2 regions of the Heyndrickxia faecalis genome follow, and region 2 is predicted to be linked to the other one. Evidence: predicted binding sites of a transcription regulator. Region 2 holds the regulator's gene; the other holds the start of a gene.
The links. The regulator CtsR, encoded in region 2, represses protease genes until heat stress. The targets are predictions, from matches to a motif close to ATGGTCAATAAAGGTCAAACA.
Positions count from the first base shown of each region.

Region 1: a site for CtsR is predicted at 5,078-5,098, ahead of clpP (ATP-dependent Clp endopeptidase proteolytic subunit ClpP). Genes of this name have one in related genera too.

Region 1 covers NZ_CP158453.1:2,669,370-2,684,606, forward strand. The annotation lists gene ABR335_RS13030 (ABC transporter ATP-binding protein) at 1-999, shown strand, start outside; gene ABR335_RS13035 (alpha/beta-type small acid-soluble spore protein) at 1,222-1,428, shown strand; gene fumC (class II fumarate hydratase) at 1,484-2,872, opposite strand; gene ABR335_RS13045 (hypothetical protein) at 3,343-3,618, opposite strand; gene ABR335_RS13050 (Rpn family recombination-promoting nuclease/putative transposase) at 3,615-4,541, opposite strand; tRNA gene ABR335_RS13055 (tRNA-Arg) at 4,886-4,957, opposite strand; gene clpP (ATP-dependent Clp endopeptidase proteolytic subunit ClpP) at 5,199-5,789, shown strand; gene ABR335_RS13065 (HPr family phosphocarrier protein) at 5,871-6,140, opposite strand; gene whiA (DNA-binding protein WhiA) at 6,340-7,293, opposite strand; gene ABR335_RS13075 (gluconeogenesis factor YvcK family protein) at 7,374-8,354, opposite strand; gene rapZ (RNase adapter RapZ) at 8,351-9,241, opposite strand; gene ABR335_RS13085 (NUDIX hydrolase) at 9,278-9,736, opposite strand; gene trxB (thioredoxin-disulfide reductase) at 10,523-11,470, opposite strand; gene ABR335_RS13095 (tetratricopeptide repeat protein) at 11,653-13,164, opposite strand; gene ABR335_RS13100 (acyltransferase) at 13,264-13,779, opposite strand; gene ppaX (pyrophosphatase PpaX) at 13,776-14,429, opposite strand; gene lgt (prolipoprotein diacylglyceryl transferase) at 14,525-15,237, opposite strand, start outside.
Region 2 covers NZ_CP158453.1:3,504,777-3,520,013, reverse strand. The annotation lists gene ABR335_RS16770 (ABC transporter permease) at 1-692, opposite strand, end outside; gene ABR335_RS16765 (ATP-binding cassette domain-containing protein) at 689-1,639, opposite strand; gene ABR335_RS16760 (CtsR family transcriptional regulator) at 2,066-2,530, shown strand; gene ABR335_RS16755 (UvrB/UvrC motif-containing protein) at 2,550-3,095, shown strand; gene ABR335_RS16750 (protein arginine kinase) at 3,095-4,162, shown strand; gene clpC (ATP-dependent protease ATP-binding subunit ClpC) at 4,179-6,629, shown strand; gene radA (DNA repair protein RadA) at 6,862-8,232, shown strand; gene ABR335_RS16735 (PIN/TRAM domain-containing protein) at 8,579-9,664, shown strand; gene ispD (2-C-methyl-D-erythritol 4-phosphate cytidylyltransferase) at 9,731-10,411, shown strand; gene ispF (2-C-methyl-D-erythritol 2,4-cyclodiphosphate synthase) at 10,414-10,890, shown strand; gene gltX (glutamate--tRNA ligase) at 11,443-12,903, shown strand; T-box leader at 12,948-13,176, shown strand; gene cysE (serine O-acetyltransferase) at 13,305-13,973, shown strand; gene cysS (cysteine--tRNA ligase) at 13,954-15,237, shown strand, end outside.

The sequences.
Region 1 (15,237 bases), 840 kb from region 2:
ATTGTATTTGTCGGTCCTTCCGGCTGCGGGAAATCGACGACGCTCAGGATGATTGCCGGGCTTGAAGAAATTTCAAAAGGCGATTTATACATGGATGGCAAACGGGTGAACGATGTCGCGCCGAAAGATCGTGATATCGCGATGGTATTCCAGAACTACGCGCTTTATCCGCATATGACGGTATACGACAATATGGCATTCGGGCTGAAACTCCGCAAAGTGCCGAAAGCGGAAATTGACAAGCGGGTACAGGAAGCCGCAAAAATTCTTGGCCTTGAAGAATATTTAAAACGGAAACCAAAAGCTTTATCAGGCGGACAAAGGCAACGGGTTGCCCTCGGCCGCGCGATTGTACGGGATGCAAAAGTCTTCCTCATGGACGAACCTTTATCAAATCTGGACGCAAAATTGCGGGTGCAAATGCGGGCCGAAATTGCCCGGCTTCACCAGCGTTTGCAAACGACGACCATTTATGTGACGCATGACCAGACGGAAGCAATGACGATGGCTTCGAGGATTGTCGTCATGAAAGATGGTGTCATCCAGCAAGTCGGAACGCCGCGTGAAGTATACGACTCACCTGCTAACCTGTTCGTCGCCGGTTTTATCGGCTCACCAGCGATGAACTTCTTCCGCGGTAAACTGGATAACGGCAAATTCCACTTAAACGAATCGGTTCAGATTGATGTGCCGGAAGGAAAAATGAAACACTTGAAAAGCCATATCGGGAAAGATGTCATCCTCGGCGTCCGCCCCGAAGACATCCACGATGAACCTGTTTTCATTGAGACAATGCCGGGCGCTACCATCAAAGCCACGATTGATGTTTCCGAACTTCATGGCGCTGAAACAATGCTTTATTCCAGAATCAACGGGCAAGAGTTTATCTCCCGCATCGATTCCAGGACGGTTGTCAAACCGGGTGACGAAATTACGCTCGGGCTTGATATGAACAAAGCCCATTTCTTTGATGCTGAAACAGAATTAAGGATTGGGTGAATAGAAATGCCGGCTGCTGGTTGCAGCCGGCATTTTTTCACTGCAAAAATCACCAGCGATTACCATCCAGGAACCAGTATAATTAAAATTTTTTCCTCCATAATACGTAGTACATCGATCAAATTCCGCTGGGTTCAACCAAGAAGGTGGCGGGGAATTCCCCGCTTGCTGGTGCAATTCCAGCCGACCCAACCAAAAACTTACAACGAGGAGATGACACAGATGGCAAACAACAGCAATTCAAACCAATTGTTAGTTTCCGGTGCTGAGCAGGCTCTCGACCAAATGAAATACGAAATTGCACAAGAATTCGGCGTAAACCTCGGCGCAGATACGACATCCCGCGCGAACGGATCTGTCGGGGGAGAAATTACAAAACGCCTTGTGCAAATGGCTGAACAACAACTTGGTGGTACTTTCCATTCGTAATAAAACAAACCAATAAAATGGCTGAAAAAAAGGGGGGCAATCGCCTCCCTTTTTATCAGTGATTTAAATTGACCATTTTTTCCGGCACAATCCACTCCTCATATTGTTCTTCGGTTACATAACCTGTTTTAATGGCGGCTTCTTTCAGCGTCGTACCTTCCTTGAAAGCAAGTTTCGCAATTTGGGCCGCTTTTTCATAACCGATATGCGGATTTAAGGCCGTCACCAGCATGAGGGAACGATTGACATTTTCCCGGATCGTTTCTACATTCGGTTCGATGCCGCGCACGCATCTTTCATCAAATGACTTCATCGCATCGCCGAGCAGATGGACGGACTGCAGGAAGTTGTATATAATTACCGGTTTAAATACATTTAATTCAAAGTTGCCCTGGCTCGCGGCAAACCCGATTGCGGCATCATTCCCGAATACTTGGACCGCTACCATCGTCAACGCTTCGCACTGGGTCGGGTTGACTTTGCCAGGCATAATCGAGCTGCCCGGTTCATTGGCCGGGATCGTAATCTCACCGATTCCGCTTCTCGGCCCGCTTGCAAGCCATCTGACATCATTGGCCATTTTCATTAAATCTGCAGCAAGCCCTTTTAATGCCCCGTGGACATGAACGATTTCGTCATGGCTTGTGAGTGCATGGAATTTGTTATCAGAAGAAACAAACGGGTAGCCGGTCTGTCTTTCTAGTTCTTCCGCAACTTTATCACCGAAAGTCGGGTCCGCATTAATGCCGGTGCCGACAGCCGTGCCGCCGATCGCCAGGTTCAAAATATGTTTTGCACTTTCTTTGATCATTCGTTCGCTTTTTTCCAGCATGGCACGCCAGCCGCTGATTTCCTGGCCGAGAGTAAGCGGGGTTGCATCCTGCAAATGCGTGCGCCCGATTTTGATGATTTTCATGTATGCTTTTTCTTTTTCAAGCAGCGTTTCTTTCAGCTGTTCCAGCGGCGGCAACAGCCTTGTCTGTAGTTCATGGTAGGCGGCAATATGCATTGCAGTCGGGAACGTATCGTTCGAGCTTTGCGACATATTCACATCATCGTTCGGATGGACGTGTTCAGCACTATTTTCTCCGGAAAGAATTTCGTTTGCCCTTCTTGCCACCACCTCATTCACATTCATGTTTGACTGGGTGCCGCTGCCTGTTTGCCAGACAACAAGCGGAAAATGTTCATCAAATTTCCCGTCCAGCACTTCTTCACAAGCCTGGACAATGGCCTTCATTTTGGCATCCGATAATTTGCCGAGGCGATTGTTGCTGACGGCAGCCGCCTTTTTCAAATGGGCAAAAGCGCGGATCACTTCCATCGGCATTTTTTCCCCGCCGATCGGGAAGTTTTCCTTGCTGCGCTGCGTTTGTGCCCCCCAATATTTGTCCCGCGGCACTTTCATTTCTCCGAGTGTGTCTTTTTCAATTCGGTACTCCACTTTCTTCCCCTCCTGTATGTGCTTACAATTGAGTTTTGCAAAACGGTGGAAACGGTGGCAAGCCTAAAAAACTTGCCGGTATGTAGCTGCAAGTTTATTTTACTATAAATTCCCGCAAAGCAACACCTCAACGCTCGCGAGTCGCTGATCAATTCCTTTTTGAAAACAATTTTCAGGAATGAAACTTGCACCAAAAAAGCGGCATATCCGTTCACGAGCCGGCCAATGCCGTACATTTACCGTTTGCCGGTATCACAGTCCTGAAAAAATGCCTGCCACTCTCCGGATTTGCCGGATTGTAACAGACATCATTCCCCGCTAACGACCGCTTGAACGGCACCCCTGCTGACTCAGGCCGGCCGTTTTTTCAATGCATTGCGGGTCGCTACCGCCCTGAGCAGCCTGTTCGCAATGGTGTGCATTTATTTTATTTCATATATTCGCGAAATCAAAATAAAAATTCGGCAGCTTCAATACTTGTCCTGCTTTGTCTCCAGTTGCTGTTTTATTTTTTCCACTTCTGTCTGGCTCAGGCCGGTTTTTTCTACAATTAATTGAAGCTCCGTACCTGCCAGCAACATTTTGATGGCAATTGGAATCGTTTGTAACAATTCTTTTCTTTCTTCTTCCCTTCCTTCTTCTCTTCCCTTCTCTACTCCTATTTCAATTCCTTTCTTATACCCGCGATCAAAGTAAGAATTCGGCAGCTTTAATACTTGCTCTGCTTCGTCATAACTCGGGTTCAAGGCTTTTCCCCTTCTATCTGCCTTTTGATTTTCATGATCTCATCTTCACTCAAGCCGGATGCTTGGGCAATGACCTTCACATCCACTTGATTTTTCAACAAGTTAACAATAAATCTTCTTAACCTTTCTTCCCCTTCTTCCCTTCCTTCTTCTCTGCCTTCCTCTTTCCCCTTCTTATACCCGCGGTCAAAATAGGAATTCGGCAGCTTCAATACTTGCTCCGCTTCGTCCGGATCCAGCATTTTAATGTTTTCCATTACTTCCGCCTCCTCTTTTTCGTTCAATTTTAAATAATAATCAAAGAAACCATATAGCAGCCTCATTTTTGCAGGGTCAAGCTCCATCCGGGCCAGCATCCGCAGAAACTCCAGTTTGACCTGCACCCGTTCTTTTTCTGTATACCCCATTTTGCTTAATAATGCTGCGGCAACTGGGTTGTTGCTCCGGATATAATTTCTCCAATTTTGTTTCATCAGATGAATGGATAAATAGTGAAAACGAAGAATTTCAATGTTGTGGAACGCAAAGATGTATGTATCAGGGGTTTCTGTTTTCTCCTCGTAACTAAAAACGGCAATCGGCAATACCGGTTTCCGGTGCCGGAGATTGATCATCATGTAATAACGAAACATGCGTTCAGGAAAAGGCTTCTCGTAATACGACTGCGGCTCTACATGGATGAGAATCACGGTATCTTTGCCTTTTACCTTCGTTTCGGCAAGGATGTCAACCCGTTTTTGCTCACCGCCTGGAAAGTCCGTAAACTGTTCCTGCGACAAAAACCGCACCCGGCGGTAGTCGAGATCCGCTGCCACATCCGGGAAAAACGCCTCCATAAACTCCTGAAAAAAGTTTTGGATCAGCTCCTTAAAAAAACGATCATGCACGTGATAACCGGCATGTTTTTCCATTACAAGTTCCAATGGCAACACCCCTTTTCTCATTTTTCAGTTTTATTATAAAGGACAAACGTTCGTTTTTCAAGTGGATTTTGCAAATTTGGTCCGGCATTCTCCTTTTGCATATTTCTTATCAATTTATCGTAACCAATAAAGCCCTCCATGATTTATACAAAAACTGTTCAAAACCTGAATATATGGCACTATGAAGGAAATGTCGCAGGTGGCGCAATGAATGAGATTTGTGGTGCAAAATTCATTCAATTTTCGCCTTATTTTTCCGTATCAGAGAAAAAGAAAAACGACTGCAAATGCAGTCGTATCAAGGGTTTAAAAAATTTTAAGCTAATTGTTCAGTTTTTAGAAAACGCCCTCGGCAGGAATCGAACCCACATTTTGAGAACCGGAATCTCACGTGCTATCCTTTGCACCACGAGGGCAATAAGTGATTCAACAATAATAGATTATAAAGGACAATGAACAAAAAAGCAAGCCCCTTTTTGGTTTTATTTTATCGGAATTTGGTTATGATGGGTATTGTAGTTCAGGTGAAGGCAATTCTTTTGACCTTCATTGACCAATATTGTATGATCAGTACATAAGGATGGAGAATAATTCCTTTAACATCCATGATATAGCATATGATGGACCATTCCGAAGAGAAGAAGGAGGATACTCAATATGAATTTAATTCCCACAGTAATTGAACAAACAAACCGCGGGGAACGCGCATACGACATTTATTCCCGCCTGTTAAAAGACCGGATTATTATGCTTGGCAGCGCGATTGACGACAATGTTTCCAACTCGATTGTTTCCCAGCTTTTGTTCCTGGAAGCGGAAAACCCTGAAAAAGATATTTATCTTTATATTAACAGTCCTGGCGGGAGTGTCACTGCGGGCCTTGCCATTTATGACACCATGCAGATCATCAAACCGGACGTGCAAACGATTTGCGTCGGGATGGCTGCATCAATGGGCTCCGTGCTGTTGACCGCCGGCACGAAAGGGAAACGTTATGCCCTGCCGAACAGCGAAGTGATGATTCACCAACCATTAGGCGGCGCCCAAGGCCAGGCAACAGAAATTGAAATCGCGGCAAAACATATTTTGTATACGCGCGCGAAATTAAACAAAATTTTGTCCGACCATACCGGCCAGCCGATTGAAGTGATCGAAAGGGATACAGACCGCGATAACTTCATGAGCGCGGAAAAAGCAAAAGAATATGGTTTGATTGACCATATTATGACAAAAAAAGAATTGAAATAAAATTGAACAAGGCCGTCCGCAAGCGGGCGGCCTTGTACTGTGTTTGAAAAACCTGCAGGCTGACCGGCGCATGCGCTTACATTAGGACGGAAGTTTTTCTTTTCCTTCAATATAGTTTGCCAAATGTTCAAATGCTTCTTCTTCATCACTCCCGTCCACGCTCAGCGTAACAGTTTCTCCATGGCCTGCGGCAAGGGTCATCAGCCCCATAATGCTTTTTGCATTCACCTTTCTTCCTTCTTTTTCAAGAAAAATTTCCGATGAAAAGCGGGTGGCTTCCTGGACAAATTGGGCTGCAGGACGCGCTTGCAAACCGGATTTTAATTTCACTTCCAATTGTTTTTCGATCACGATAACCCTCTCCTTTCAAGTAGCAGGATAGGGGCGCTGCCAATACGCCCCCCATCTTTGTACTTTTTAAACCTATTCATCTTAGATAAGTTGAATTTTAACATAACTACTTCTTTACATGTTATGAGAAGCCATGTCTTATCCTGCTCGTAATTTGCGCGAAAAACTAAAGCTTATAATATATAGATGTTGGTACCCATTATGAATTTTTATTGACAGGCCCGTTTGCCCGCAGTTTCTCGGCAATTTCATCGATTTTGCGGAGCCGGTGATTGATGCCGGATTTGCTAATATGCCCGCCGGACACCATTTCGCCGAGTTCCTTCAAAGTCACATCCTGGTGGTTCACGCGCAATACTGCAATCTCGCGCAGTTTCTCCGGCAGTGCATCAAGGCCGACCGTTTCTTCAATATAGCGAATGTTTTCCACTTGACGGAGGGCGGCTCCGATCGTTTTATTCAAATTGGCCGTTTCGCAATTGACGAGCCGGTTGACGGAATTGCGCATATCCCGAACAATCCGGACATCTTCAAACCGGAGCAGGGCATGATGGGCACCGATAATATTGAGAAACTCCGTAATCTTTTCCGCTTCTTTTAAATACGTAATATAGCCCTTTTTTCTTTCAAGCGTCTTGCTGTTTAAATGAAACCCGTTCATCAGGCGGCATAGCGCATCGTTGTGCTCTTTGTATTGGGAGGAAATTTCCAGATGATAAGAGGAAGTTTCCGGATTGTTAACGGATCCGCCCGCCAGAAAAGCCCCACGCAAATAGGAACGTTTGCAGCACTTTTTCTTCAGCAGTTCCGGGGAAATGTTCCGGGTAAAGGTAAAATGTTCACCGAGAATATGCAAATCTTCCAATATTTCTTTTGCCCGGGCCTTTAGCCTGACAATGTAGACATTGTTTTTTTTCAGGCGCATTTTTTTCCTGACTAATAATTCCACCGGGACGTCATATAATCTTTTTACAAGGACGTAAATTCGCCTAGCAATGGCGGCATTTTCCGTCTGCACATTGACAACCAGCACCTTGTTGGAAAAAGATAAAGATCCGTTCATCCGGATCAGTGCCGATAATTCGGATCTCACGCAGCAATCTTTTACTGCTAAATTGGTCAGCTCTTTTTTGATCTCTGATGCAAATGACATCCTCCAGGCCCCTCCCTTGGCAAAATTTAGAGCTATGCGAAAAAATGCACATGAAAAGGGGATGTTCCACCTTTATCCTTTCACCGGGCACTGGAGCGTGAAAGCCATTGCTGCTTTTTCAAAATATCATAAAGGATTTCGGCAACTTTTTCCGTATCGTGGCGGATGACCCCGCCTTTATACGTTAAAATATTTCCCGAAACCACCTCCAGGCCGAGCCCCATTAAACGCTTCACGTCGTATACAACAGGCTGTGCCAACTCCTTGCGATACCGGTGCATAATCGGTTCCGGCACATCTTCATCATTAACGAGGATCGTATCAATACAGGCACTACCCATATGGTTGAAAATCGCCTGCACATGATCCGCGGCAGTATAATGATTCGTCTCGCCCGCCTGCGTCATCAAATTGCATACATACACTTTTTTCGCATTTGCCTGGCATACTGCTTCTCCAAGACCTGGCACCATTAAATTCGGCAAAATACTTGTATAAAGGCTGCCTGGGCCGATCACGATCAAGTCAGCTTCCTGAATGGCCGTTAATGTTTCCGGAAGCGGCTGAATGACTTCTGGGGTCAAAAACACCCTTTTGATTTTTTTGCCGGCACACGGAATTTTGGATTCTCCGGAAACGATCGATCCGTCTTCCATTTCGGCGTGCAACACGACACTTTGGTTGGCGGATGGTAAAACCTGCCCCCGTACATTCAGGACTTTGCTCAGTTCCTTTACGGCGTGCACAAAATCTCCAGTTATCGAAGTGAGCGCCGCAATAATCAGATTGCCAAGCGAATGCCCGGAAAGTTCATCGCCGGTTTCAAAGCGGTGCTGGAACATTTTTTCAAGCAGCGGCTCCACATCGGATAAAGCCGCAAGCACATTGCGGATGTCCCCCGGTGAAGGAATGTCCATTTCATTGCGGATTCTTCCGGAACTCCCGCCGTCATCTGCAACAGTTACAATGGCACTGATCTCAACCGGGTATTTTTTCAGCCCCCGCAAAAGCACGGGAAGCCCCGTCCCGCCTCCGATCAGTACAATTTTCGGATGCCTCATGGCTTACGCTCCTCTTTTCTTTTAATATCACGGTGAGAAATCGTTGTATGATAGTCTTTTTCAAAAAAATGGCCGATATACTCGGCAAGCGCGACAGAACGGTGCTGGCCGCCCGTGCACCCGATGCCGATCACCAGCTGGCTTTTCCCTTCCCGTTTGTAATGCGGGAGCATAAAAGCAAGCAAATCGGTCAGCTTTTCAAGAAATTTTTGCGTTTCATTCCATTTTAAAACGTAAGTGTATACCTCTTCGTCCAGTCCGGTTTTCTGGCGCATATGTTCAATGTAGAACGGATTCGGCAAAAACCGGACATCAAAAACAAGATCGCAGTCAATCGGAATGCCGTTTTTGAAGCCGAACGACAGGACATTGACCGTGAAAACCGACTGCTTATTCGCCGAAAACTCCAACACGATTTTTTCGCGGAGTTCGCGCGGTTTTAAATTGGATGTGTTGAGAATAAGCTGCGCGCGCCCTTTCAGCTCCTCGAGGATTTTTCTTTCCTGCTGTATCCCTTCGAGCGGCGTCCCATCCGGCGAAAGCGGATGGGACCGGCGCGTTTCTTTATACCTGCGCACGAGCACAGAATCATCCGCATCCAAAAATAAAATGGTGGGCGTAACCCACGAAGACTTGTCAAGTTCATCCAGTGCCCGGAACAAGTCATCAAAGAATTCACGGCCGCGCAAATCCATTACAAGCGCGACTTTATTCATTTTATTACTGGCATCTTTCATCAGTTCCAGAAATTTTGGCAAAAGCGTCGGCGGCAAATTATCGACACAGAAAAACCCGAGATCCTCCAGGCTTTGGATCGCAACCGTTTTTCCGGCCCCGCTCATGCCGGTAATGATGACAAACTGCATTTGATTTCCTTCTAAACCCATTCTTTTTCCCCCTGACGGAAAATTTAGCATGGCGTTTCAGCTTGGATCGAGCCTGTATGAAAGCAATTCAAAGTCGGGCGTGTACGTAAACTGGCCGTAGATGATGCCGCTTCCGTGGACCATATATTCCAAAATATGGGTATCTCCCGCCGCCATCGGCAAGTTTTTAATTTCATCAATAGCATGCCACTGCAAAATTCCTTCAGCAGATTGCTCGAAGTTTTTGCCGTCGCCGTCTGTTGCGACAAACGTAAACATCATCCATTCAGACACGGGTTTATCCCTGTCTTTGATGACAATCGTGAAAACGCCCTTTAAATCAGGGTGTTTTAAATAAATGCCAGTTTCTTCGCGGTATTCGCGAATCACGGCTTCACGGACCGTTTCTCCTTGCTCCATTTTCCCACCGGGTGCAACCCACCAGTTGCGCCGCGGCTTTTGCAGCAATAAAACCTGTCCGTCTTTGATGAATACACAATTTGTTATTCTTTGCAAAGGAGTCACCTCATATCTGAACCGGAATGATGCGGACAAATCCGCATCTATTCAACCGATGGATAAACCTTTCCCGTGCGTAAAACCATGTACCTTTTTATTATACTATTAATGAAATGGTTGAACAATGAATGCACCTGCCCCGTTTGTGTCAAGTTTTCCCCAATCGTGAAAATCGCATGGGTGAGGACAAGTCCGTGGCTCCTGAACTTTGATTTGTCTTTCACCGGGCAGATGAAGGACAAATGGCTGGCAGCTGCGCTTTGTTTTGTCTTTCATTATGCCGGTGAAGGACAGAATACTGGCAGCCATCTTATAAAATGTCTTTCATCGGGGTGATGAAGGACAAATCGATACCCGTCATACCTTGTTTTGTCTTTCATCGCATCGATGAGGGACAAATGGCAAGCAGTCGCGCTTTGTTTTGTCTTTCATCAAACCGGTGAAGGACAAATAGGCGCCCGCCACCCTTTAAAATGTCTTTCATCTCCCGTATAAACGAGCCAGCGCATTTATCAGCCGGAAAAAGCAGCGCAATATCCCGCACCGCAATTTTTGCGCAAAAAAAGAGCACAGGATTTTCCTGTGCCTGGGAGATAGGTTCCTTGAACCGCTTATAGCCGGAGCCATAAGTGTTCTTGGTTCAAACATATAAAAAAGGGGGTCAATTTATATTTACATCATACCGCAAGTTTATTTCATGCGGGTTACAAACACGTTAAAACCACTTGACGTTTTCCCTGTTTTTAGCAAAATGCCGAGGATGCACGCCTTTTTATCCAGCAATCAACCGGCTTTCATGGCTTCTTTCACTTCTTCTACATAATGCTGGGCGTTTTGTGCGGCAATGCTGCCGTCGCCCGTTGCCGTGACGATTTGGCGGAGCGTTTTTTCACGGACATCGCCGGCTGCAAAAATGCCCGGAATTTTCGTTTCCATTTCCTCATTCGTCAAAATATAACCGGCTTCATTCGTAATGCCCAGGTTTTCAAAAGGCTTGGTCAAAGGCACCATGCCAATATAAATGAAAACGCCGTCCGTTTTAAATGGTTTTTCTGATCCGTCCACAGTCGAAACGAGCGTCACAGCGCCGACTTTTCCGTTTTCTTCATGGATTTCTTTCACCGTATGATTCCAGATAAAGTCAATTTTTTCATTTTTAAAAGCCCGGTCCTGCAGGATTTTTTGCGCCCGCAGCTGATCACGCCGGTGCACAATCGTCACTTTATTGGCAAAGCGCGTCAGGTAATTTCCCTCTTCAACAGCCGAGTCACCGCCGCCAACGACAACGAGATCTTTTCCTTTGAAGAAAGCGCCGTCGCACACTGCACAATAAGAAACGCCGCGGCCGCCCAGTTCGTTTTCGCCTTTGACACCGAGTTTCTTATATTGGGCGCCCGTTGCGATAATCACAGCAAGCGCTTTGTATGCTTTTGCGCCTGCTTTGACAATTTTATAATCCCCGTCTATCTCAATGCCTTTAATATCGCCGTATGCATACTCGGCACCGAACTTTTTGGCATGCTCAAACATTTTATTTGATAGCTCCGGACCGAGAATCGATTCATAACCCGGATAGTTTTCCACTTCTTCCGTGTTGACCATCTGGCCTCCTGGAACGCCACGCTCGATCATCAAGGTTTTCAAGTCTGACCGCGATGCATAAACGGCAGCTGTCATCCCGGCAGGCCCCGCCCCGATAATGATCACATCATAAATTTGTTCTTCACTCATCGTTTGTACCACTCCTTATTGAAAGGCCGCGGCCGGGAAACCGCAGGCCGCCTGTTTTCATCGTTCCACAAAGATGCAATTCCATACGATTTTTTTGAAAAAAACCCACTCTCTTTTATGCAGTGGGGTTTTCTTTCATTCTCTATAGTAAAGGAATATTGGTTTATCGTCTATTTTTGTGCTTAAAGGAGCGATTTGATCCGGTTTGCGTATTTCCTTAATGTGGAGACGGAAATCCGGTACTCCCTTGCGATTGCCTGTTGGGATACTTTATCGCCTTTTTGGTGATGCCACAAGTAATCGATAGCGGCGGCAAAACCGGACTCATTTTGAAACCGTTCCCCGCGTTTCAGACCGGTTAAAAAAATCGAAAACCAGGCGAGCATTAAGTTCGTATAGCCCGGAAACATCGGACCGTAATGGCTGTGGAGGATACATGCAATATTGTGGCCGCGCACAAACACCTCATCCGGGTCAAACGATTCGCGAATATCCGACTCCAGCACATGGGCGAGATAAATTTTTTCGGTCAGCGTAAAATCGTCAAGCGGTTTAAAATCCGGATGCGATACGATATCCGAACGATTGGAAGACAATCCGATCATGAAAATTCCGAAGAACCGCTCGGGCAACTCCGTGCTGTTCAACCTGTCCAAAATAAACTGGACATTTTTCTCGTTCATTTTCTTTTCCATTTCCCGGTTCCATGGTTCGCAGCCTTTTTTCTCCGGATTCAGTTCCACAAGCTGCTCCCAGGCGGCTTCTGCTGCCTGTTGCCGGTTCGTATGGTAAGCCGCCCGCGAAAGCCAGTAGTAAAACGAAGCATCCCCGTCAAATCCAACTTTTTTCAACCGGTTCAGCCAAAGGTACGCCTCTTCATAGCGCCCGACAATTGCAAATGTTGCACCGAGTTTATATTGATGGTCCAGTAACACCGGCCGAACTTTTTCAAGGCCGCGTAAAATCTGTTCCAGCTTTTCGTCATCGCGTTTATGGTAGTAAAAAACCGCTAAATTGCAAAGTGCATGAAGGTTGCCAGGGTTCTTTTCGAGCAAATCCATCAGTACCTCGACCGCTTTTTCCGTCTGGCCAAGGTAAAAACACGCAAGCGCCATGTTGTTGTAGGCAGACCAGAAATCGGGGTATTTCTTGATCAGTTTATGCAACTCCGAAAGCGCCGTATCGAAATGTCCCGCTTCGAGATACCGCCTTGCTTCCTCTTGTCTGGCCATGAGTTCGTCCTGTTCATACGAAATAGCGCCCGTTTCGTCCTCTTCTTCCAAATCAAGCACATAAATGAGTTCTTCTGCTTCTTCCCTGTACTCGCCAAACGGGTCCAGTTCAAGATATTTTCGCGCATGGTATAAAGCTTCGTTAAAAAATCCGAGATCCGCATAATTATTGGCAATAAAATAATGGCATTCGACCATGCCGGGATCGAGTTTTGCTAAAATATGGCGAAAAATGTCAATCGCCTTCCGAAACGCTTCACAATGGGTATAAATGATCGCAAGCTGGCAGGCGATGACCGGATCATACGGGTCAAGCTGGGCAGCGCGCTGCATATATTTCAATGCCTTTTTGATGTCATGGCGGTCATAAGCCTGGACACCTTTATTAAAATAGTATTCTCCCGTTGGTACAAAAGACAGCACATTGTCATGTTCCTGCCTTAATTTGGAATCTTTGCTCATGTTGTTCCCTCACAAACAAGTAACATTCATCGTTTCTTGTAGTATAACATACAATTGGAAAGCCTTTAACCTTTTGGGATAAAGTAATTCTTCCCTTTTTTATCGTTTTGTTTGTTCCGGGTCTTTCTTTTCGCTACTTTTCTGCCTGATTTGAAGCGGATTCCCGCAAGCAAAGGCACCAGCCGGCACATCTTTATGGACGACAGAACCGGCGGCCACCACCGCCCTGTCTCCGATCGTTACACCTGGAAGGATCGTCGTGTTCGCCCCGATCATCACATCATCGCCAATCACAACTTCACCGATTCGGTATTCATCAATCAAATATTCATGCGCGAGAATGGTCGTATGATAGCCGATCACGCAATTTTTGCCGACTGTGATCATCTCCGGGAACAGAATATCGACAAGCGCTTTGTAGGCAAAAGCCGTCCTGTCCCCGACTTTCATGTGCAAAAAGATGCGGTACATTTGGTTTTTAAGACGCAAAAACGGAAGAAAGCGCGCAATTTCAATGACAAGCACGTTTTTAAAAACTTTCCAGAATGAAACGGTTTTATAAATTTGCCAAAGGGCATTCGATCCTTTAACCGGATACCGCTTTGTATTTCTCATTTCACATGGACCCCGACAATTTCAGCAAGATCCGTCATCGTTTCGAGCATAAAATCCGGGTTGTATTGCTCGAGAAAAGCGCGCCCTTTTGCCGACCATGCCACACCGGCCGAAAAGGTGCCGGCATTTTTCCCCGCTTCGATATCATGGTAATTGTCGCCGATCATCATCGCTTCTTCCGGCTTTGAACCGAGAAGGCGGAGCGCTTTTTGAACAGGCTCCGGATCCGGTTTGGCCTTTTTGACATCATCAAGCGCCACAATCACATCAAAAAACGGGTCCAGTTTTGCCAGTTTCAGTCCTTTCTTGATCGTGTCCTTCATTTTTGTTGAAACAATTCCGAGCTTAAAGCGGTGTTCCTTGAGCATTTTAATCGTGTCATATACGCCCGGAAATTCCTTTACAAGCGCATCATGCTGCTGAATATTATACGTCCGGTATTTGGCGGTCATTTCTTCCGCCCGTTCCGGATCGATCGATAGAAACGTGTCGATTAAAGGCGGGCCGTTAAAAATGAGCACGTCCTCGCGGCTGTAACGGCCCGGATAGTACGCATTGAGCGTATACAAAAAGGACTGGATAATCAATTCGTTCGTGTCAATTAAAGTGCCGTCAAAGTCAAACAACAATGTCGTAATCCGGTTTTTCAATCTGCTTCCCTCTTTCTTTTCCTGGCTCCGTTTGGCCGGAAAGCCTGTTTGCCTCTCTGAAACGGGCTGAACCATCCGGAAAAATTAAGCCTTTTTCACTCTTCATCGTATCGTTTGGCCGATAAGCCTGTTTTTCTGCGGTAAAACCAGAGAAGAAGCGCGCAAACAATCAGGATGAAGGATACAACTTGCGCCATGCGGATATGCGCAGTCAACATCAGGCTGTCCGTCCGCAAACCTTCGATAAAAAACCGGCCGATCGAGTACCAGATAAGATAGGTTAGAAAAATTTCGCCCCTGTGCATCGCCGCCCGCCTTCTCAACAAAAGCAAAAAGATGAAACCTGCAAGATCCCAAAGTGATTCGTATAAAAATGTTGGCTGGTAATAAGTGCCGTTTATGTACATTTGATTAATGATCCAGTCCGGGAGATGCAAGTTCTCGAGAAAAGCCCTGGACACAGCCCGGCCATGCGCCTCCTGATTCATAAAATTGCCCCAGCGCCCGATCGCCTGCCCTAAAATCAGGCTCGGCGCAACGATATCCGCAATTTTCCAGAAAGAAACGCCCTTTGCACGTGTAAAAAGAATGGCGGTGACCACCGCCCCAATTAGCGCGCCGTGAATGGCAATGCCGCCATTCCAAATTTTAATGATTTCACTTGTATGTTGGGCATAATACTCCCATTCAAACAGGACATAGTAAATGCGGGCGCAAATAATGGAAACCGGAATCGCCCAAATGCATAAATCGGCAATGATATTTTGGTCAACCGAAAGCCGGTCAGCTTCCCGCATCGCAAGGGCAA
Region 2 (15,237 bases):
ATCAATAAATAGTAGTTGATTGCGGGCGAATGGTTGAAAGTAGACTGTGATGCTCTAACTACCCAGTCAACTGGATTTATTTTTGACAGGATACTTATCCATTTTGGTAATAAATTGCTTGGCATAAAGGCAGAAGACAAGAAAATCAACGGGAAAGAGAAAAACTGCATGACCGTGATCATTGTTGAGTGCTTTTTGGTTAGAACGGCAATTCCAATTGAAATCGCTCCGATTAGACACGAAAATAATGCTGGTGTAACAAGAAAAAGAATTTGTGAAACGATTCCTATTGGCAGTCTGAACCCCATAAAATAGCCAATTATTACTAACAAGTTGGATTGAATCAATTGAAAAACGAAAATGTAGACTAAATCACCAATGATAAAAATTAGGTTATTCTTCGGAGCGATTAAATATCGGTTAAATATTCCTTCTCTCATATCATCTAACGTACTCATTCCTAGATAGATTCCGCCAAATAAAGCATTCATGACCAGAATTCCCGGTAAAATATACGATACATAACTGGATTCATCAAACCCACTCACGGAAGATATGTTTGAAAATATCGTGCCAAACAGCACTAGGAAAATCAATGGTTGGAACATTGAAATGATAATGGCTATTGGATTTTTAATTACCGGTGTTAGTCTCTTTTTTGCTAATAACAAAACGAATGTTATGTTATTCATTGCTCTACTCCTTTCTCATTAAAGTTCGCTAAATAAACGTCATTTAACGTTGCCTGTTTCAGTTCACTAAATTCAATTTCTACGTTACTTTGAATTAAGTACCTCAATAATTTAGACAGAATTTGTTGTCCCTGACTCGTCATAATGGTTAATGTTGTTGGTTTTAATTCGTAACGGACGACCTCTTTCAAATCAGAAATATATTCTTCGATTTTTTGAACGTTGGACAAATGTAACTTTCGATAATGAATCTCGATTTGATCAGCCGCAAGTTTATTGATCAGTTCTTTTGGCGTCCCAATATCCAGTATCTTTCCATGGTTGATCAATGCAATTTCAGTTGCAAGGTCATTCAATTCCTCTAAATAGTGTGTTGTTACAAAAATTGTCGTCCCTTCATCTTGAGAAATTTTTGTAACGATTTTCCATAGGGTAGTTCTCGACTCTGGGTCTAATCCAGCTGTAGGTTCATCCAGTAAAAGGACTTCTGGTTTATAAAGCAAACTTATCGCGATATCCAATTTTCTTTTCATTCCACCCGAGTAAGTCCCAACCAGATCATTGGATACCTGGAATAAATCAAATTCCTTTAACAGGTGTTCCCCTCGTTCCATTATTTTTGAAGTGCTCATGCCATACATTTTTCCTGCAATCAAAATGTTTTCCCAAGCTGTTCCAGTCGAAAATACAGTTGTTTGTTGGAATGTGACTCCAACTTTTTTTCGAACTTCCTTCACATTTGAAACAACATCTACACCTGAAATTTTGACAGTACCCTCATTTGGCAAGGATAAAGTAGCTAATATACTCGTCAAAGTAGATTTTCCTGCACCATTTGGACCAGTAAGTCCGAAGATAGCGCCTTTTTTCACTTTGAGAGACACATTATTTAATGCTGCCTTTTTGCCAAATGATTTGCAAACATCATTTACAATTAGTTCATACATATTCTTCCCTCCTCATTTCTTACAAAAAGAACGTTAAGCTATCCTCTTAGAGGAGAGTCAACCATCAAGTATTCTTTTTATAAAAGTCGAATTGGAATGAACTTAACGGAGCTGCAGAAAGGAAAAACTGAATTTCTCGCCTATATAAAATGAACTTCAGTTTTTGCTTCAAGCCCGAGCATCAATTTGCATGATGACTGCTTTTTACAGGCAACAGAACTGCGATATTTGTTCATTTTATATGGAAAGCGAAAACGTTCAGTGGAAAATCAGAAAGAAAATAACCCAGGTTCGTAAAATTCGATGATCTCCCCAAACAGAAATGCTGAAAAAGGGGCAGTTTTCCTAGTTGCATTTTCTGTAAGGAATCCTGTATAATTAAAGTCAAATATAGTCAAAGTCAAAAGAAGGTGTCAGGAGGTGGCTTTGATGAAAAATATATCGGATATCATAGAGGAATATTTAAAACGGATTCTGGAACTGAATGAAAAAGAAATTCTTGAAATAAAACGCAATGAGATTGCCGATAAGTTCCAATGTGTCCCTTCGCAAATCAATTATGTCATCAATACGCGGTTTACGATTGAAAGAGGGTATATTGTTGAAAGTAAAAGGGGCGGCGGCGGCTATATCCGGATCATGAAAGTGCGGCCTGAAAGCGATGCGGAACTGATTGACCAGCTGCTTGTGCATATCGGCAATGTCATCTCCCAGTCGAATGCGGAAGCCATCATTCTCCGCCTCGTTGAAGAAGAGGTGATTTCAAGGCGGGAGGCAAAAATCATGCTCAGCGTGATGGACCGCTCCGTGCTCTACATCCAGTTGCCGGAACGGGATGAACTGCGTGCCAGAATGTTGAAATCGATGTTAACGACCTTAAAATACAAGTAACAATAGAGGTGAGTATGCCGTGATTTGCCAGGAATGCAATGAAAGGCCGGCAACGATGCATTTTACTAAAATTATAAACGGTGTGAAAACGGAATTCCATCTTTGCGAGAAGTGCGCGCAGGAGAAGGGGGAAAAGTTTTCATCGGATTGGGGGAAAACCTTTTCCTTCGATAATCTGCTCGCGGGCCTTTTTAATTTTGATCCGGCCATCCAACTTTTCAAACAGGAAACAGCACCTGACCCGGATGTGCTTCGCTGCAACCATTGCGGGATGACATTGAACCAGTTTTTAAACACAAGCCGGTTAGGCTGCCCGCATTGCTATGAGACGTTTCAGCACCAGCTTGTTCCGATTTTGCAGCGCCTTCATGGCGGCAACGTTGCGCATGAAGGAAAAATACCTGCACGGATTGGCGGTGCCATTTATACAAAGAAAAAATTGCAGGAATTAAAGGCGGCGTTGCAGGAAGCCATCAGCCAGGAAGAATTTGAAAAAGCAGCAGAACTCCGCGATCAAATTCGCGCACTTGAAGGTTCTTCTCAAGCAAAAGGAGGGGAACAATAATGTCTTTAGAACATTTTTTGCACAAAGCGTCCAGCTCCTGGATGAACGAGCAAGGGCCTGAATCGGAAATTGTGCTGACGACACGGGTTCGTCTGGCAAGAAATTTAAAAAATTACCGGTTCCCGTCCTTGTTTACCAGCGAGGAAGCAAGGGAAATTATGAAAACAATCCAGGATATCGCCCGAAATCATTTTCCGGCTGAAATGCAGGCTGAATTTTTAAAAATGGACGAATTAAAACCGCTCGAAAAAAGGGTGCTTGTGGAGAAACACCTGATTAGCCCGCAACTTGCCGAAGAAGCGGGTGACGGGGCAGTTATTTTGTCAAGCGGCGAAGATATTAGTATTATGATAAATGAGGAAGATCATTTACGCATACAATGTCTTTCTCCAGGGCTTCAATTGCATGAAACGCTTCAGAAAGCCAATCAGCTTGATGACCTGCTTGAAAATTGGGTCGATTATGCTTTTGATGAAACGCTCGGTTACTTAACCAGCTGCCCGACAAATGTCGGAACGGGCATCCGCGCATCGGCCATGATGCATTTGCCGGGACTTGTGCTGACACAGCAAATTAAACAAATCATTCCGGCGATTCATCAGCTTGGTTTGGTGGTAAGAGGAATATATGGCGAAGGAAGCGAAGCCATCGGAAATATTTTTCAAATTTCCAACCAGGTGACACTCGGAACATCGGAAGACAATATTGTCTCGGATTTAACCAGTGTCATCCGGCAGATCATTACACAGGAAAGATCGGCAAGGGAAGCATTGGTGCAGACTTCAAACATACAATTAGAAGACAGGGTTTACCGTTCGCTCGGTGTCCTGCAAAACAGCAGGATCATTGAAACAAAAGAAGCGGCCCGTTGTTTGTCCGATGTCCGGCTGGGAATTGATCTGGGCTATATTCAAAACATTTCGAAACAAATTTTAAATGAATTGATGATTTTAATGCAGCCGGGATTTTTACAGCTTTATGCCGGAAGAGCGCTCAGCCCGTATGAAAGGGATATCCGGAGGGCTACACTGATAAGAGAACGTTTGAGGCTTGAGGAGACCAAATGAACAGGAGGAATGACAGATGATGTTTGGAAGATTTACAGAGAGAGCCCAGAAAGTGCTGGCCCTTTCCCAGGAAGAAGCAATCCGCCTGAAACATAACAATATCGGAACGGAACATATTTTGCTCGGACTTGTCCGCGAAGGGGAAGGCATCGCGGCAAAAGCGCTGTACGGCCTGGGTTTAAGCGCCGAAAAAATCCAGGAAGAAGTGGAAACCCTGATCGGGAACGGCCAGGAAATTTCCCAAACGATCCACTACACGCCAAGGGCCAAAAAAGTGATTGAACTGTCAATGGATGAAGCGAGAAAACTCGGGCACTCCTATGTTGGAACGGAACATATCCTCCTCGGGCTGATCCGTGAAGGTGAAGGCGTGGCGGCACGCGTGCTGACAAATCTCGGCGTTAGCTTAAATAAAGCAAGGCAACAGGTGCTCCAATTATTGGGCAACAGTGAAGCGTCCGTACAGGGCGGTTCGGCGGCCAGCGTCAGCACACCGACACTGGACAGTCTGGCCCGCGATTTAACAGCGATCGCACGGGAAGATTCCCTTGATCCTGTAATCGGGCGCAGCAAAGAAATTCAACGCGTCATTGAAGTACTGAGCCGGAGGACAAAAAACAACCCTGTCCTTATCGGGGAACCGGGCGTTGGGAAAACGGCCATTGCAGAAGGCCTTGCCCAGCAAATTGTGCATAATGAAGTGCCGGAAACGCTGCGTGACAAACGGGTTATGACGCTTGATATGGGTACGGTTGTGGCCGGTACAAAATACCGTGGCGAATTTGAAGACCGCCTGAAAAAAGTCATGGATGAAATCCGCCAGGCCGGTAATATCATTCTTTTCATCGATGAATTGCATACCTTAATTGGGGCCGGCGGTGCGGAAGGAGCCATTGATGCTTCCAATATTTTAAAACCGTCGCTTGCCCGCGGCGAACTGCAGTGCATCGGGGCAACAACACTGGATGAATACCGGAAATATATTGAAAAAGATGCTGCACTGGAAAGAAGGTTCCAGCCGATCCAGGTCGATGAGCCGACGATTGATGAGTCGATCCAGATTTTAAAAGGGCTGCGCGATCGCTATGAAGCACACCATCGCGTCTCGATTACCGATGAGGCGATCGAAGCCGCTGTAAAACTTTCGGACCGCTATATCGCAGACCGGTTCCTGCCGGATAAAGCGATTGACTTAATCGATGAAGCCGGATCGAAAGTGCGTCTTCGTTCCTTTACAACGCCGCCGAATTTGAAAGAACTGGAATTGAAACTGGAAGAGGTACGCAAGGAAAAAGATGCGGCCGTCCAGAGCCAGGAATTTGAAAAAGCGGCTGCGTTAAGGGATACCGAACAGAAACTGCGCGAACAGCTGGAGGAAACGAAGAAAAACTGGAAGGCAAAACAAGGACAGGAAAACAGTGAAGTCACAGTCGATGATATTGCGCTTGTTGTTTCGAGCTGGACGGGAGTTCCGGTGACGAAACTGGCACAAACCGAAACGGAAAGGCTTCTGCACCTTGAAGAGATCCTTCACTCCCGAGTGATCGGGCAGGAAGAAGCGGTACTTGCAGTGGCGAAAGCAGTCCGCCGTGCACGGGCAGGGTTAAAAGATCCGAAACGCCCGATCGGTTCCTTCATTTTCCTCGGGCCGACAGGGGTCGGAAAAACAGAACTGGCGCGGGCGCTTGCGGAAGCGATGTTCGGCGATGAGGATGCCATGATCCGGATCGACATGTCCGAATACATGGAGAAACATTCGACTTCCCGCCTCGTAGGTTCGCCGCCTGGATATGTCGGTTTTGAAGAAGGCGGGCAGCTGACGGAAAAGGTACGGAGAAAACCGTATTCGGTTGTGCTGCTTGATGAAATTGAAAAAGCGCACCCGGATGTGTTCAACATTTTGCTCCAGGTACTGGATGACGGCCGGCTGACCGATTCCAAGGGCCGCACGGTTGATTTTAGCAATACGATTGTCATCATGACATCGAATGTCGGCGCAGATGCTTTAAAACGCAACAAGAGCGTCGGCTTCACCATTCAGGATACCGTCGAGGCCGATTATAAAGACATGAAGGACAAAGTGCTCGAGGAACTGAAAAAAGCGTTCCGGCCTGAGTTTTTGAACCGTGTTGATGAAACCATTGTGTTCCATTCGCTCGAGAAGAAACAGTTGAACGAAATTGTCACGTTGATGGCGAAAGAATTGTCGGACCGGTTAAAAGAGCATCATATCGAACTTGTGCTGACGGATGCCGCAAAAGAAAAAGTGGCGGAAAAAGGCTACGATCCGGAATACGGCGCGCGGCCGCTGCGCAGATCGATTCAGAAAAACATCGAAGACCGCCTTTCGGAAGAAATGCTGAAAGGCAATATAAAAGAAGGGCAAAAGGTATTGGTCGATGTAAAAGACGGCGAATTTACTTTTGCCAGTGTGGCAGAGTCGGAAGCTGTATCGTCCAATTCTTAATGCCGAAAGCAGGAAAGGGTACAATGGTTTTGGCGATTGTACCCTTTTTTTCACATATATAAAATTTCGCGCCAAAATCAATGGCGATTAGGATAACATTGCTTCTGGCAACACATAAAGAAGGAGTACTGTTTCGTTCAACCTATGTGGCGGTTTCTTATACGATTTTAATTCAATTTCAAGATACTTTGTATACACTTATACACATAGATATGAGGGAAAGGGGTTTAAGATGGCAAAAAAAACCGTAAAGTTTGTTTGCCAGAACTGCGGCTACGAGTCGCCAAAATGGATGGGAAAGTGCCCGCAATGCAGCCAGTGGAACCAGATGGTGGAGGAAGCGGAGACGCCAAAACGGAGGGGCTTTTTTTTACATCCGGAGCCTGGAAATGAAACCAAAGCGGCACCTATTACGTCTATAGAGTCTAAAGAAGAAAAAAGGACAAAGGTGGATTTTGGAGAGCTGAACCGTGTCCTCGGCGGCGGCATTGTTGCCGGATCACTTGTTTTGATCGGCGGGGATCCCGGGATCGGCAAATCAACGCTGCTTTTGCAAGTGTCATCACAACTGGCAAAGCACGGGTTAAATGTACTGTATATTTCCGGGGAGGAATCGGCGAAACAGACGAAGTTAAGGGCGGACCGGTTAAACATCCATACCGACCATCTTTATGTGCTGCCGGAAACGGACCTTTCCGTGATCCAGCAGGCGATAGATGAACTGAATCCCGGCTTTGTGGTCATTGATTCCATCCAGACGATTTACCATCCGGAAATCCAGTCTGCGCCGGGCAGTGTGTCGCAAGTGAGGGAAACGACTGCACAGCTGATGCGGACGGCAAAAACAAAAAACGTGGCCATCTTTATTGTCGGCCACGTGACAAAAGAAGGCTCCATTGCCGGCCCACGTGTGCTTGAACATATGGTGGATACGGTCCTGTATTTTGAAGGTGAACGCCATAACGCCTACCGGATATTAAGGGCGGTCAAAAACCGCTTTGGTTCGACGAATGAAATTGCGATTTTGGAAATGAAAGAATCCGGTTTGGAAGAAGTCCAGAACCCTTCCGAAATTTTTCTGGAAGAACGGACAAAAGGTGCAGCCGGTTCTACCGTGGTGGCTTCCATTGAGGGGACGCGCCCGGTCCTTGTCGAGATCCAGGCGCTGTTGGCCCCGACGTTTTTCAATATGCCGCGGCGGATGGCATCCGGGATTGACTATAACCGTGTCACGCTGATTATGGCGGTGCTTGAAAAACGGGCCGGTCTTTTGATTCAGAACCAGGATGCTTATTTAAAAGTCGCCGGCGGCCTGAAAGTGGATGAACCGGCAGTGGATTTGGCAGTTGCTGTCAGCGTGGCATCCAGTTTTCGCGACAAGCCGACAAATGCGGATGACTGCATTATCGGAGAGGTCGGGCTGACGGGGGAAGTCAGGCGGGTGTCCAGGATTGAGCAGCGCGTCCAGGAAGCGGCAAAACTTGGTTTCCGGCGGGCGATCATCCCGAAAAATAATATGGGCGGGTGGACGCCGCCAAAAGAGATTCAAGTGATCGGCGTCTCCACAATCCAGGAAGCTTTGGAAGCGGCACTCGGCGGATGAGAAAGGGAACAAATTTCCGTGCCTTCTATGTGTTCTTTGGATCAGTGCGTGAGGGTACCGGAGGAAGCGGAAGGCACTGGGAAGTGAAGGAAAGCGTGGAAAAAAACGGAACCCACTTGATAAGCAAATAACTGCCGCAAATCTGCGTTTACAGGATCCGTTATGATGTAAAGACAGAAAAGACAGCGGCTGGCAGGATACAAATTTTAAAAGAAAGCAGGGGATGTGCATGAAGCCTGAAAATGCCCGGAGAAAACCGCGGCGATTAACTGGCTCGGTAGGGAAAAATACGAAGGCAAACGTTTTAAACCCTATTTTTTGTTTATAATGTATAAAGGAGGTGAACATGTTGTTAAGACGGCTTATACAAATTTGTTTGGTACTGATTGGCGGCACGCTCGGTGTTTTCCTGCTGCCTGATTTTTACAAGCTTGTGAAAGTGGATTATGTGTTAATCAACAACCCGTATGTTTCAGCGCTGTTGGGGGCTATTATCTTTTATCTTATTACTTTCTGGTCCATTCATTATATCGTTGATTTTGTCGATTGGTTTGAGGATTCACTGGTAAAAGTCCCGATGACGGAAATTTTTTCCGGCACCTTTGGCCTTGTGCTCGGCCTGATTATTGCTTATCTGGCAAGCATTCCGGTGCGGGGAATTCCGATTGTCAATACAATTGTGTCGATTACACTTACAGTATTGCTCGGTTATATCGGATTTCAGGTCGGTTTTAAGAAAAGAGAGGAAATTTTCAATTTGTTTTTCAACCGGCAGCATAGACGGAAAGGCGGGACAGAGCAAGAAGGGCATCCGCAGCCTGGAAAACAGGTGAAGATTCTTGATACAAGCGTTGTCATCGACGGACGGATTGCGGATATTTGCCAGACCGGTTTTCTTGACGGGCCGATTGTGATTCCGCTCTTTGTGCTTGAAGAATTGCAGCATATTGCCGATTCTTCGGATGCTTTGAAAAGAAACCGGGGCCGGCGTGGGCTTGATATCTTGAACCGGATACAGAATGAACTGCCGATCGAAGTGCAAATGTATGAAGGCGATTTTGAAGATATCCAGGAAGTTGACAGCAAGCTCATTAAACTGGCAAAATTGATGAACGGGATTGTCGTGACGAATGATTATAATTTAAATAAAGTATGTGAATTCCAGAAAGTCAAGGTGCTCAATATCAATGACCTTGCCAACGCCGTAAAACCGGTTGTGCTCCCCGGCGAAGAGCTCAATGTGCAACTCATTAAAGACGGGAAAGAGCATCACCAGGGGATTGCCTATTTGGATGACGGCACGATGATTGTTGTCGAAGAAGGCAAAAATTACATTGGCAAACGCATTGATGTGCTCGTGACAAGCGTCCTGCAGACTTCGGCGGGCCGGATGATTTTTGCCAAGCCGAAACTGCTTGAAAAAGCGTTATAATGCAGCCTGGAACACCCGCGGCGCCGGACGCGGGAAGTTCATACAGGATGCCGGGGGAGATTGGATTTGACAGATTATGAGGTGATTATACCGGCAGCCGGATCGGGGAAGCGGATGGGCGCAGGGTTCAACAAATTATTTCTTGAACTGAACAAGCGCCCGGTCATTGCGGTTACAGCAGAAGTTTTTTTGGCCGATCCGTCCTGCAAAAAGTTGATACTTCCCGTGCAGCCGCATGATAGGGAAGAGATGAAGCGTATTTTGCCCCGCTCGGAAAAAATAGTATTTGCCCGCGGCGGTTCTGAACGGCAATATAGCGTACGGAACGGGCTGGAACTTGCCGGAAGCTGCAGTGTCATTCTTGTGCATGACGGTGCAAGGCCGTTTATCAGCGCCGGATCCATTGCAGCGCTGGCGGCAATGGCCGGGGAAAAAGGGGCGGCGATAGCGGCTGTTCCGGTAAAAGACACGATCAAAAGAGCAAAAGACCAGATTGTAACCGAGACGATTGAGCGGAGCAGCTTGTGGCAGATCCAAACGCCACAAGCTTTTCGCACGTCTGTCTTGAAAAAAGCGCATGAAGCGGCGGAACGGGACGGCTTTCTCGGAACGGATGAAGCCTCACTGGTCGAACGGATCGGCCATCCTGTACATATTGTGCCGGGAAGTTATGATAATATTAAAATTACGACACCGGAAGATCTTTATTTCGCAGAAGCGATTTTAAAAAAGCAGGGGGGAGGATGAAGATGTTCAGGATCGGACAAGGCTTTGACGTGCACCGGTTCGGGGAGGGACGTCCCTTGATGATCGGGGGAGTTGAAATTCCATATGAAAAAGGTTTGCTCGGCCACTCCGACGCGGATGTGTTGCTTCATGCCGTAGCGGATGCCTGTCTCGGGGCCATTGGGGAAGGGGATATCGGCCGGCATTTTCCGGATACAGATGCGGCATTTAAAGATGCGGATTCTGCGGCGCTTTTGGCGCATGTTTTTCAGCTTGTGAAACAAAAAGGATACAAGCTCGGCAATCTTGATTGCACGATTATTGCCCAAAAGCCGAAAATGGCGCCCTATATCGGGAAAATGCGGGAAACGATCGCGCGCATTTTGGAAGCGGAGATCGGGCAGGTCAATGTCAAGGCGACCACGACGGAAAAACTCGGCTTTGCCGGGCGCGAAGAGGGCATTGCGGCGCAGGCGGCGGTACTGCTGGAGCAGGCTTAACCGGCGTGGCTGCAAGGGTGCTGAAACAACGGGCAGTTTAAGGCACGTACTGCCTGCTGGACATTTTAACGGTGTATGGCAACAGAAGTTTCGTCAAAAATGGTGCAACGGAGCCGGGCAGCTGTTAACGGAAACCTTTCTTTTGCTGGAACAAACATAACCGGTGTATCGCTGCAAAATCGGGACAAGCCGTGCGGTTTAGGACCCGCACTGCTGCTGGAACCATTTTAACCGGTGTATGGCCTGGAGATGTTTTGCCGAAAATGGTGTAATGGAGCAGTGCGCCCGGTTATCGGAAACCCGTCTTTTGCTGGAACAAGCATAGCCTGGCGGGGGCACTCGTGGTACAGTGGCAATTCCATTATCCCGTCTTTTGCTGGAACAAGCATAATAGCAGATATTTTACCTGCAAGATGTGCGATGGCATCCATCCGCCGGTTCACGTCAATCCATCTTTCGTCCGCCGAACCGGACACACCACCGGTTTACGGCTTTTTCAGACGGTGATACAATAAAACAAGACAAAAAGCGACAGTTTAAAGGAGAATCGACATGGCAAACGAAATCAGAGTACGGTACGCTCCGAGCCCGACCGGTTTTTTGCATATCGGGAATGCCCGTACCGCATTATTCAATTATTTATTTGCACGCAGCAAGGGTGGAAAGTTCATTATCCGGATTGAAGATACTGACCAGAAGCGGAATGTGGAAGGCGGTGTGGAAAGCCAGCTGAAATATTTGAAATGGCTCGGCATCGACTGGGACGAAAGCATTGATGTCGGCGGCGAATACGGCCCTTACCGCCAGTCGGAACGCCTTGATATCTATAAAAAATATTATGAAGACCTGCTTGACCGTGGGCTGGCTTATAAATGCTATTGTACGGAAGAAGAACTGGAAGCAGAACGCGAAGCCCAGCTTGCACGCGGGGAAATGCCGCGTTATTCCGGGAAATGCCGCCATCTGACAGAAGAAGACAGGAAACGGCTTGAAGCGGAAGGGCGGAAACCGAGCCTCCGTTTCCATGTTCCGGAAGGCAAAGTGTATACGTTCAACGATATCGTAAAAGGCGAAGTGTCTTTTGAATCGGACGGGATCGGCGACTTTGTCATCGTTAAAAAAGACGGCATGCCGACTTACAATTTTGCGGTTACGATCGATGATCATTTAATGAAAATTTCCCACGTGCTCCGGGGGGACGACCATATTTCCAACACGCCGAAACAGCTGATGATTTATGAAGCATTCGGGTTTGAACCGCCGGTATTCGGCCATATGACGCTGATTGTCAATGAACACCGGAAAAAATTGAGCAAACGCGACGGTAGCATTATCCAGTTTATTGAGCAGTATGCGGAACTCGGTTATTTGCCGGAAGCACTATTTAATTTTATTGCCATGCTCGGCTGGTCACCGAAGGGCGAGGAAGAAATTTTTTCGCGGGAAGAATTTATCCAAATTTTTGACCCGGAACGGCTGTCGAAATCGCCCGCTTTGTTTGACCGCCAAAAACTGGCATGGATGAACAACCAGTATATGAAAAAGCTCGATTTGGATAAAGTTGTGGAGCTTGCGTTGCCGCATCTTGTAAAAGCAGGGCTCGTTCCGGAAAACCGGACACCTGAAGAAGAACAATGGGTGCGCAAACTCATCTCTCTCTATCAGGAACAAATGAGCTACGGCGCGGAAATTGTCGAATTGTCGAAACCGCTCTTCTTTACGGATGAAATCACATATGACGAAGAAGCAAAGGAGATTTTGTCGGGAGAGCACGTTCCGGAAGTGCTCCGTGCATTCCTTGAAGAACTGGACAGAATCGAACCATTTGAAGCAGGCGAAATCAAAAAAGCGATCAAAGCAGTGCAAAAAGCAACCGGACAAAAGGGGAAAAAGCTGTTTATGCCGATCCGTGTTGCCGTTAGCGGCCAGACACACGGCCCGGAACTGCAAAGCCTGATCGAACTGCTCGGCAGGGAAAAAGTAAAGAAACGCCTTGAAAGAATCACGGGTTAACATTTTTTCGAAAATAGGATATGATATGGTTAAAATAGATGTATGAAAAAGCGTTGAGAAGGAGAAGTAGGAAGAGGACGCTTCAAAGAGAGAACCATCGCCGGCTGAAAGTGGTTTAAGCCCCTCCTTTTCTGAAATGCACCTTCGAGCCTGTATCTGAACGCGTTTGCCAGTAGGATGCAGCGGGGCCGCCCGTTAACAGGGAAAGTTGGGCAGCGGGCAAGGCCTGCCGCCAAACAGAGTGGAACCGCGCGATCAAGAAGCGTCTCTGTCCGTTGCAGAGGCGCTTCTTTTTTAAATTGCAGGTCCGATGACAAATCCGGCTGATGGAAATGCAAAGCGGAAGAAATTTTATAAACGGACGGGGAATGGGAAAAAAACAAGCGAAAGGGGAGTAGCACATGTTTAAGCGGTTGAAGGAAGACATTGAAGTGGTTTTTGATCAGGATCCGGCAGCACGGACGTATTTTGAAGTGATCTTGACTTACTCCGGTCTTCATGCCATCTGGGCACACCGGATTGCGCACTTTTTTTATAAAAAGAAAATGTTTTTTATCGCCCGGGTGATTTCGCAGCTCAGCCGCTTCTTTACCGGAATTGAAATCCACCCCGGTGCACAAATCGGCAGGCGGTTTTTCATCGACCACGGCATGGGGGTTGTGATCGGGGAAACGTGCGAAATCGGCGATAACGTGACGGTTTACCAAGGCGTTACGCTCGGCGGCACCGGGAAGGAAAAGGGCAAGCGCCATCCGACAATTAAAGACAATGCGTTAATCGCAAGCGGAGCGAAAGTTTTAGGTTCGATTACGATTGGGGAAAATGCAAAAATAGGGGCAGGTTCTGTCGTATTAAAGGATGTCCCCCCCAATTCGACAGTGGTCGGCATTCCTGGCAGGGTCGTCGTCCAGGACGGCGTCAAAATCAAAAAAGATTTAAAACATAATGAGCTGCCTGACCCTGTTGCGGACCGCCTGAACAGCATGCAGCAGGAAATCGATGCTTTGCGGTCGGAAGTGGAACAACTGAGAAAGGAAGGGGCAAGAATGTATGAGCATTCAGATATATAATACATTAACAAGAAAGAAGGAGCCGTTTATCCCGCTTGAAGAGGGGAAAGTGAAAATGTATGTATGCGGCCCAACTGTCTATAACTATATCCATATCGGAAATGCACGGCCAGCGATCGTGTTTGACACGGTCCGGCGCTATTTGGCGTTTCGGGGTTATGATGTAAACTATGTGTCGAATTTCACCGACGTGGACGATAAACTCATTAAAGCCGCGAAAGAACTTGGAGAAGAAGTGCCGGCTTTAAGCGACCGGTTTATCAAGTCTTATTTTGAAGATATTGATGCGCTCGGTTGCTGCCATGCAGACGCCCATCCGCGTGTGACGGAAAATATGGATGCGATTATCGCGTTTATTGAAAAATTAATTGAAAAAGGCCATGCCTATGAATCAGGCGGTGATGTTTACTACCATACGAGAAGTTTTCCGGACTACGGTAAATTGTCTCATCAATCGATTGACGAATTGAAATCAGGTGCGAGAATTGAAGTAGGGGAAAAGAAAGAAGACGCCCTTGATTTTGCCCTTTGGAAAGCGGCAAAAGAGGGGGAAATTTCGTGGGACAGTCCGTGGGGGAAAGGCCGGCCGGGATGGCATATTGAATGCTCGGCAATGGCGAAGAAATACCTTGGCGATACGATCGACATCCACGCGGGCGGGCAGGACCTGACTTTTCCACATCACGAAAACGAAATTGCCCAGTCGGAAGCGTTGACAGATAAACCATTTGCCCGTTACTGGATGCATAACGGCTATATCAATATTGATAACGAGAAAATGTCGAAGTCGCTCGGAAACATTGTGCTTGTCCATGACATCATCGAGCGGCACGATCCACAAGTTTTGCGCTTTTTCATGCTGTCGGTGCATTACCGCCATCCGATCAACTACAGCGAGGAACTGCTTGCCAATGCGAAGGCAGGGCTTGAACGGATCAAAACGTCGTACCAAAATGTAAAGCACCGGCTTGAATCCAGTGCAAATCTGGCAGAAGATGATGAAAAATGGCTGGAACAGGTCCGTTCGCTCCATCGCCAGTTTATCGAGGCAATGGATGATGATTTCAATACGGCAAACGGTATTTCTGTTTTGTTCGAACTGTCGAAGCAGGCCAATTATTACTTGCGGGGAAAAAATACGACAGAAACTGTTCTCCGGGCATTTATGAAAGAGTTTGAAACGATTTCCGGCGTTCTCGGCCTGAAGCTCGAGGAAGAAGTGCTTTTGGACGAAGAAATTGAAGCGCTGATTGAAAAACGGAAT